2 regions of the Amycolatopsis sp. NPDC051372 genome follow, and region 1 is predicted to be linked to the other one. Evidence: riboswitches for the same ligand, from Rfam matches in the RefSeq annotation. Region 1 holds a riboswitch; the other holds the start of a gene.
The links. Region 1 has a riboswitch for S-adenosylmethionine ahead of thrC (threonine synthase). Riboswitches for the same ligand answer to the same signal wherever they lie in the genome.
Positions count from the first base shown of each region.

Region 1 (4,633 bases):
CCCCAGCCGCGTGACTGGCCCTGCGCCTTGCGGATCTTCCACGGCGGCATGCCCAGCTCGCCGGCCATCTGGTTCGGGTTGCCGCGGCCCGCGGCGGACACGCGGGCGATCGTGCGCACCGCGTCCGCGAGGGCGTCGGCGACCAGGACGTGCGGCACGCCCAGCTGCATGGCCCAGCGCAGCGACTCCAGGGCCGCCGCGCGGTCGCCGCCCACGGCCTTCTCCGCCACGGCGAAGCCGGTCACGTCGGCGCGGCCGGTGTGGTAGCGGCGCACGGCCTGCTCGTCGACCACGCCACCGGTGTCGGCGACGAGCTGCGTCGCCGCGGAGGACAGCTCGCGCAGGTCGGAGCCGACGGTGTCCATCAGCGCCATCACCCCCGCCGCATCGATCTTGCCGCCGACGCGGCGCACCTCGTTGCGCACGAACGACTCCCGATCGGCGGGCTTCGTCAGCTTCGGGCACTCGGTGATCTCCGCGCCCGCCTTTTTCAGCGCCGCGGGCAGCGCCTTGGCCGCCTTGCTGCGGCCGCCGCCGTTGTGCACGACCACGAGCACGATCCCGTCGGCGGGCGCCTTGAGGTAGGCCATCACCGCGTCCGCCAGCTCCTGCGAGATGTCCTGCGCCGAGTCGAGCACGATGACCCGTCCCTCGCTGAACAGCGAGGGACTCACCAGCTCGGCGAGCACGGGCGGTGTGAGTTCGGACACCCGGTTGCGCGTCATCTCGGCCGTCGAGTCCACGGCCCGCGCGGCATCCAGCGACGAGCGGACAGCCCGCTCGATGAGCAGTTCTTCCTCACCGAGGACGAGGTGGAGCGGCGCGGGTGCGGTGGTCACCCCGCCATCCTCTCACCCGCTCGGCCACGCGCCCGCCGCGGTGATCTGCGCCGCCACCGTGGCACGAGGTGATCGCCATGTCGTACGGTGTACCCGAGGCAGCGCCCAGCTCCACCAGATTCACACTCCACCAGATTCACAGCGGCGCGCCGACAACTGAACACCGCTCATCCAGAGGGGCAGAGGGAACGGCCCGACGAAGCCCCGGCAACCGGCGTACAGCCTGTCTTCCCGAATTTGCGGGATAGCTGACGACCACGGTGCCAATTCCGGCCCGCTTTTGCGGGGCAGATGAGGAAAGGAACCTCGCGATGACCGTTACCCTCGGCACGACCTCCACCAAGAAGACCCTGGACCTCGGTCCGGCAGTCGAACTGGTTTCGAAGGAAGAGGGCCACCGGCAGCCGCTCGCCCCGGAGTTCGTCTCCGCCGAGGACTTCTCGCCACTCGAGGTCGCCTACGACTTCGGCCGCGTGCGCCGCGAAGACATCGAGGCCGGCCCCAAGAACATCTGGCGCTACAAGAAGCTCCTTCCCGTCCCCTCGACCGTCGAGGAGATCCCGAACACCGAACCCGGCGCCACGCGCCTGGTGAAGGCCGACCGCCTCGCCAAGGCGCTGGGCCTGAAGTCCCTGTGGGTCAAGGACGACACCGGCAACCCCACGCACTCCTTCAAGGACCGTGTGGTCGCCGTCGCGCTGGCCGCGGCCCGCGAGTTCGGCTTCGAGGTCCTCGCGTGTCCCTCGACCGGCAACCTGGCCAACGCGACGGCCGCCGCCGCGGCCCGCGCCGGCTGGCGGTCGGTCGTGCTGATCCCGAAGTCGCTCGAACGCGCCAAGATCCTCACCACCGCCGTCTACGACGGTGACCTGATCGCCGTCGACGGCAACTACGACGACGTCAACCGCCTCGCCACCGAACTGGCCGGCGAGCACCCGACGTGGGCGTTCGTCAACGTCAACGTGCGCCCCTACTACTCCGAAGGCTCCAAGACGCTCGGCTACGAGGTCGCCGAGCAGCTCGGCTGGCGCCTGCCGGAGCAGATCGTGGTACCGATCGCGTCGGGTTCGCAGCTGACCAAGGTGGACAAGGGTTTCCGCGAGCTCGGCCAGCTCGGCCTCGTGGAAGCCAGCCCCTACAAGGTCTTCGGCGCGCAGGCCACCGGCTGCTCCCCCGTCTCGGCCGCGTTCCGCGCCGGCCACGACGTGGTCCAGCCCGTGAAGCCCGACACCATCGCCCGCTCGCTCGCGATCGGCAACCCCGCCGACGGCCCCTACGTGCTCGACGTCGTCAACCGCACCGGCGGCGCGATCGAGGACGTGAGCGACGAGGAGGTCGTCGAGGGCATCCGGCTGCTCGCGCGCACCGAGGGCATCTTCACCGAGACCGCGGGCGGCGTCACCGTCGCGACCGCCAAGAAGCTCATCGAGGCCGGCAAGATCGACCCCGACGCCGAGACCGTGCTGCTCATCACCGGCGACGGCCTCAAGACGCTCGACGCCGTCGAAGGCCGCATCGGCCCCAAGGCCACCGTGCCGCCGTCGGCCGAAGCCGTGAGCAAGGCCCTCGGCCTCTGACCGCCGGGCCCGCGGGCCGCTCCCCTACCGGGGCGGTCCGCGCGGCTCACCCCGGCGCGCCACCGCAGGTCCGCCGTCACCGGGCAGCACGGCCGTGTCGCCGTCCACATCGGTCCGCGTCACGAGCACACCCAACGTGCCCAGCACGTCCACTGTGGACTTCGCCGGGTGCCCGTAGCTGTTGCCCGCGCCCACGCTGATCATCGCCGCCCGCGCGCCCACGGCCTCGAGGAACTGAGGCAACGAGTAGCGCGAGCCGTGGTGGGGAACCTTCAGCACGTCGGCGTGCAGATCCACCCCCTCGGCCAGCAAGTCGGCCTGCGCGGCCAGTTCCACGTCTCCGGTCAGCAGCACCCTCCCCGCCGCCGTGGTCGCGCGGAGCACCACGGAACTGTTGTTGATCATCGTGCCGTCCTGCAGGGCGGCCGCCCGTGCCGTGACGTAGCGCGGCCCGAGCACGTCCAGCGACAGCCCCGGCCAGTCGAGCCGCTGCCCATCGCTGAGCTCCAGCAGCGGAACGTGGTGCGTCGCCGCCTCCTGCGACACCTGCTGCCACGCCCACGCCGGCGCCCGCCCGGGCCCGACGGCGATCGCCCCCACGGCCCGGCCGTCGAACACCGACGACAGCCCGCCGATGTGGTCGGCGTGCAGGTGGCTGAGCACCAGTAGCGGGATCCGCTCCACGCCGAGCCGCCGCAGGCACTCGTCCACCGGCCCCGGCTCGGGCCCGGTGTCCACGACCACCGCGCGCCCGGGCTCTGCCGTGGCCAGCACCACGGCGTCGCCCTGGCCGACGTCGCACTCGACCATCGCCCAGCCCTTCGGCGGCCAGCCGGGCGAGAGCACCCGCGGCGGCACCACGATCAGCAGCACCGCCACCAGCCCCATCGCCACCAGCAGCCGCGCGCGCCGGAACCGGAACGCGACCACCACCATGACCAGCACCCCGGCCGCGCACACCCCACCCCACCAGCCACCCGGCCACGTGAGCACCGCACCCGGCGCACGGGCCCCGTGCCGCGCGACCGTGATCAGCCAGCGAGCCTCCGGATCGGCCAGGTGCACCAGCACGTGCCCGGCCCCGGGCCACCACGGCCCGACCACCGTGGCCAGCACCCCGAGCACCGTGACCGGCGCGACGACGGGCGCCGCCAGCACGTTGGTCACCACCGAGACGAGACTCACCGTGCCCGCCATGCCCGCGATCACCGGCGCGGTGACCACGAACGCCGCCAGCGGCACCGCGATCCCCTCGGCGTACCCCGGCGGAATCCCCCGGCGTATCAACGAATCCGCCCATCGCGGCGCCAGCAGCACCAGGCCCGCTGTCGCGAACACCGACAACGCGAACCCGAAGTCCGCCGCCATCACCGGATCCCACGCGACGAGCACGCACACCGAGAACCCCAGCGCCGGCAACGCGGATCCACGACGGCCCAACGCCAGCGCCAGCAGCGCCACCCCGCCCATCACCCCGGCCCGCAACACACTCGGCGCCGGACCGACGAGAATCAGGAAGCCGCCCAGACACAATCCGGCCGCGACAGCCGACACCCGGGGCCCGATGCGGAGCAACCGGCACAACAGCAACACCGCGCCACAGATGATCGCCACGTTCCCGCCGCTCACAGCCATCAAGTGCGTGAGCCCCGACTCCGTGAACTCCTGCTCGACCTGCTCGGGCAACGCACTCGTGTCGCCCAACACCAGTCCGGGCAGCAACCCCGCCGGCTCCTCCGGCAACACCGCGCACAACTCGTGCAGCCCCGCCCGCAACGCCGCGGCCGCCCGCTGCCACCACGGCGCCCGCGTGACCCCGACCGGAGCGCCCTGCAGGTAGACGACCGCCGCCGTCAGTTCACCCCCGCGTGCCGGCGCCAGGCGCCCCGACGCCGTGACCTCCTGGCCCGGCAACAGATCGCCCCACCCCGCCACCGGCGCGAGCAGCAGGACCCGGCCGGTGGACCCCACCGCCCGGCCGTCCACAGTGGCCGATTCCACCCGGGCGTCGATGGCGACCGATCGCGTACCCGCCTGCTGATCGGCGTAGCCCGCGCTGTGGATCGGCCGCGGCCGCTCGGTGACCTCGACGCGGAGCGTGGCGGTCACCCCGTGCGCTGCGGCTTGGCCGAGCGCGTCCTGCTCCGCTCCCCGGATGCGCCACGCCGTCGGCAGCGCCACGACGAGCCCCAGGACCAGCAGCGCGCCGGCGGCTCC
Region 1 is NZ_JBFBAF010000005.1:117,419-122,051, forward strand. It holds gene holA (DNA polymerase III subunit delta) at 1-839, opposite strand, end outside; SAM riboswitch class I at 1,004-1,137, shown strand; gene thrC (threonine synthase) at 1,151-2,416, shown strand; gene AB0M56_RS09835 (ComEC/Rec2 family competence protein) at 2,441-4,633, opposite strand, start outside.

Region 2 (4,633 bases), on a different contig from region 1:
AGGTCGTTGGTGGGCTCGTCGAGCAGCAGCACGTTGGGCTCGGCCATCAGCAGCCGGCACAGCTGCAGCCGGCGCCGCTCGCCACCCGACAGGTCACCGACGGGCGTCCACTGCCGCTCGGCCGGGAAGCCGAGCTTCTCGCCCAGCTGCGACGCCGTCATCTCCTGCTTGCCGAACACCACGCGCCCGGCCACCTGCTCGATCGCCTGCAGCACGCGCAGGTCGGCCGGCAGGTCGTCGAGCTCCTGGCGCAGGTGCGCGAGCGCGACCGTCTTGCCCTCGACCCGCCGCCCCGTCTCGGGAGCGACGTCGCCGCCCAGCAGCTTGAGCAGCGACGTCTTTCCGGATCCGTTCACGCCGACGAGACCCACGCGGTCGCCCGGCCCGATCCGCCACGTCACGTGGTCGAGCAGCGTCCGGTCGCCGACACTGAACGACACGTCTTCCAGCTCCAGCACCGTCTTGCCGAGGCGGCGCTTGGCGAACGCCATCAGCTCCACGGAGTCGCGCAGCGGCGGCACGTCGGCGATCAGTGCCTCGGCGGCTTCCACGCGGTAGCGCGGCTTCGACGAGCGCGCCTGCGGGCCGCGGCGCAGCCACGCCAGCTCCTTGCGCGCGAGGTTCTGCCGCTTCTCCTCGGCCGTCGCGGCCAGTCGCGCGCGCTCGGCGCGCGCGAAGATCCAGTCGGCGTAACCACCTTCGTACTGCTCGACGCGCCCTCCGGTGACCTCCCAGGTGAGGCTCGCGATGGTGTCGAGGAACCACCGGTCGTGGGTCACGACCACCACGGCGATCCGGCGCGCCAGCAGGTGGTCGGCCAGCCAGCGGACACCTTCGACGTCCAGGTGGTTGGTGGGCTCGTCGAGCACCACGAGGTCGAGCTCGCCGGTCAGCGCCGCGGCCAGCGCGACGCGACGGCGTTCGCCACCGGAGAGGTTCGCGGTCGGGGTGTCGAGGCCGATCGCCGTGATGCCGAGTCCGTCTACAATGGACCGGACGCGCGCGTCGGCGGCCCATTCGTGTTCCGCGCCATAGCGTTCGAGCACGACGTCGCCGACCGTGCTACCCGAAGGCAGCTCGGTGCGCTGGGTGACGACGGCCATGCGCAGGTCACGAACATGGCTCACCCGGCCGGAATCCGGCTCGCTCAGACCCGCGAGCACCTCCAGCAACGTCGTCTTGCCGCCTCCGTTGAGACCGACCACGCCGATGCGCTGTCCGGCGGCGACGCCGAGCGAAACGCTGTCCAGCAGCGGTTTCACCCCGTACGACTTGCTCACCGACTCCAGGTTGACCAGGTTGGCCATCCGATTCAGCCGATCCTTTCCACAGTGGACTAGATGTTCAGGCGTGCACGCGCGGTGGCGCGCCACGGGGTGCGTCGTCGCCGCCGACCAGCCGAGCGCCGGGCACCGGGCCGTGGGCGACGCGCACCGTTCGGCACACGCCGGCGCCGGACAGCTCGGCCGCCACCTCGACGGCGGCCTGCGCGTCGGCGCAGAGGAACGCGCACGTGGGCCCCGAGCCGGACACGCAGCCGGCCAAAGCACCCGCGTTCACGCCCGCGCGCAGCGTGCGACGCAAGCCAGGACGCAGGGACACGGCGGCCGCCTGCAGGTCGTTGCCCAGCAGCAGCGCGAGCTGACGGGGGTCGCCCGACGCGAGGGCCTCGACGACCGGGGTGTGCGAGCCGATGCGCGGCGGGTTGCCTTCGGCGCGCAGGCGGTCGAGCTCGCCGAACACCTTCGGCGTCGACAGGCCTTCGGTGTCGAACGCGAGCACCCAGTGGAACGTGTGGCGCGACAGCACGGGCACGAGCTGCTCACCGCGGCCGGTGCCGAGCGCGGTGCCGCCGTAGAGCGCGAAGGGCACGTCGCTGCCGAGCTTGCCCGCGATGGCGGCCAGCTCGTCGCGCGTCACGTCGAGCTTCCACAGCGAGGCCAGGCCGACGAGCGTCGCCGCCGCGTCGGCGCTCCCGCCCGCCATGCCGCCGGCGACGGGGATGCCCTTGCGCAGCACGATCCGCAACTTCGGGTCGTCGCCCTCGGCGCGGCCGGTGTAGGTGGAAAGCTCCTGGGCCGCGCGCCAGGCGAGGTTGGTGGCGTCGGTGGGCACCGACCCCTCCCCCTCGCCGAAGACTTCGAGCCCCGGGTCGTCGGTGGCCGCGACGGTCACCTCGTCCGTGAGCGACAACGCCTGGAAGACGGTGACCAAGTCGTGGTAGCCGTCCTCGCGCAGGTCACCGATGGCCAGGTGCAGGTTGACCTTGGCCGGGACCCGGACGGTGACTGGTGGTGGAACTACGGCGAGCACCCGTCAAGCCTACGTGGCCGGGCGCCTGGGCTCCCCACCAGGAGAAAACAGCCGTTTTCGGGACGCCTGTCCCAACCTCTCGGACACCTCGTCGCCAACCTTGGACCCCGAGACCCGCGCACCGAGCCGTGAAGGGCCCGCTGAAGGAATCGGAGTCCTTCAGCGGGCCCTTCACGGCACCGACGGGTTCGGCTGGGGTCAGGCGGCGACGCTGTGCGCGGCCCGCACGACCGGCGTCACGTGGGCGCCGCGGTCGGCGATCCACGCCAGCGCCGCGTCGGCCCGCTCGCCACGGACACCGATGCGGAAACGGGCGATCGGGGTGTCGCCGATGCGCGTGAGTCCGCCGCCGATGGTGGCGACCTCCACGTCGAAACGGCCGGCCGCCTCGGGCAGCAGGGCGCCGACGGACGCGAAGCCGATCAGCACGACGTCGGCGGACCGGTCGTACTTCGCGGCTTGCGCGCGAGCGGTCTCGATCGCCGGCAGCACCGCCTGCGCGGTCCAGCTGCCCGGCGAGGCGATGAGGTCGAGCACGTGACCGCGTTCGACGACCGCGCCGTCTTCGAGCACCGCGACGTCGTCGCAGACGCGGCGGACGACACCGGCGTCCGGAGTGGTCAGCAGCACGGTGGTGCCCAGCTCGGCGCGCGCCCGGTCGAGGACGGCCAGCACGGCGCCGGCCTCTTCGGGTGCGATGCCGGCGGTGGGGTCGTCGGCGAGCAGCACGGCCGGGCCGGCGGCGAGCGCCTTGGCCACGGCGACACGGCGCAGCTGGCCGGGCGTGAGGTCGGCCGGCTTCTGTGCGGCACGGGCGGTGAGGCCCACGAGGTCGAGCAGGTTGCCGACGCGGGTCTTGCGCTGCGGCCCCTCGATGCCGAGCTGCTCCAGCGGGGTGGCGATGTTGCCGGCGACGGTGCGCTCGGCGAGCAGCTCCGGCTTGGTGCCGACGACACCCAGCTGGCGGCGGACTTCACGCAGCCGGCGGCCGTCGAGCGCACCGGTGTTGAGGCCGTCGAGCCGCACGACACCGCGGTCCGGGCGCTCCTGCAGCGCGATGCAGCGGGCGAGTGTGGACTTGCCGGAGCCGGCTGGCCCCACCACGCCGAAGAGGGAACCGGCCTGCACGTCGACGCTCACATCACGCAGCGCGGCGACCGGATTTCCGTTGAGGGGAAAGGACTTGGACACGTTTTCGACAGTGATCACGAAGGGAGCTCCAGGCATGAGGCGCAGCACCGTTTCCGGGCGCGCCGGGCGTCACCGAATTACCGTCCTTTTCGGACGGTGCGCAGAATTGCGGTAGAAAAGATCAGGCGATGACTGTGGAGCGTCGACACGCACATACCGTGCGGCGACCTTCATCGACGACGCGCCGCCGGGTCAACAGGAGCGGGCGGGCTACCCTCTGCATCGGAAACAGCCTCCATCGGTCCTGGCTGTAGCACCTGCCCCATGGGGGGTGGTTGCTGCGACTTCGGCGAGCCAGGTCTCTCAGTCGCTCGGGATGGACATTCTGAGTAAAGCCGATCCCATTGGGTGAACGCAAGCGCGTTGGTGCAGATCACACGAGTGGTGGTGCCCGGATACCGGGACACCCGCAGCCACATCCTGGACCCCGAAAGCTCCGGCACCGAATTTCTTCCCCGCGGCGAATCCGGCGACCTATTCCACTGTGGACGCTGCCGATCCCTGGTGGAGACCCGATTCCGGCACGGGCGACGCGGAGCAGCTCGCGCGTGGGTAAATGACGGTTCGGCGAGGTAGTTCGCCACGGCGAGACACTCCGTCTTCCCGGCCGGACACCCCACTCCCGTCCGCGAGCCGAATCCGGACGTCCGTCACACCCGGCTGTGATACGCGCGTATCGGATACAATCGTACCACAACAGCGGAGGAGGACCGTGGCGCACCGAGTCGACCACGAACAGCGCCGGCGCGAGATCGCCACGGCAGTGTGGCGCATCGCGGCCGAACGCGGGCTCGACTCCGTGAGCATGCGCGAGGTGGCCGCCGAGGCAGGCGTGTCGCTGCGGCTGGTGCAGTACTACTTCGAAACGAAGCACAACCTGCTCGTGCTGTCGCTGCGTTACCTCCATGAACGCGGCGAGCAGCGCACGCAGGTCCGCATCGCGGCGCAGGTCGACCAGAGCGTGCGTGGCGTGGTCCGGACTCTTCTCACGGAGCTGCTCCCGCTGGACGCCGAGCGCGAACTGTCGCTACGCGTCAACCGCGCCTACTTCAGCCGCACCCACAGCGACCCGGCGCTGGCGAAGGTGTTCCTGCACGCCGAGACGCCGATCGAAGACCTGCTCACCAGC
Region 2 is NZ_JBFBAF010000022.1:61,041-65,673, forward strand. It holds gene AB0M56_RS30235 (ABC-F family ATP-binding cassette domain-containing protein) at 1-1,307, opposite strand, end outside; gene AB0M56_RS30240 (4-(cytidine 5'-diphospho)-2-C-methyl-D-erythritol kinase) at 1,345-2,313, opposite strand; gene AB0M56_RS30245 (ATP-binding cassette domain-containing protein) at 2,512-3,522, opposite strand; SAM riboswitch class I at 3,721-3,827, opposite strand; gene AB0M56_RS30250 (TetR/AcrR family transcriptional regulator) at 4,217-4,633, shown strand, end outside.
Region 2: linked by a shared signal. The riboswitch ahead of AB0M56_RS30245 (ATP-binding cassette domain-containing protein) and the one ahead of thrC (threonine synthase) in region 1 are both predicted to bind S-adenosylmethionine.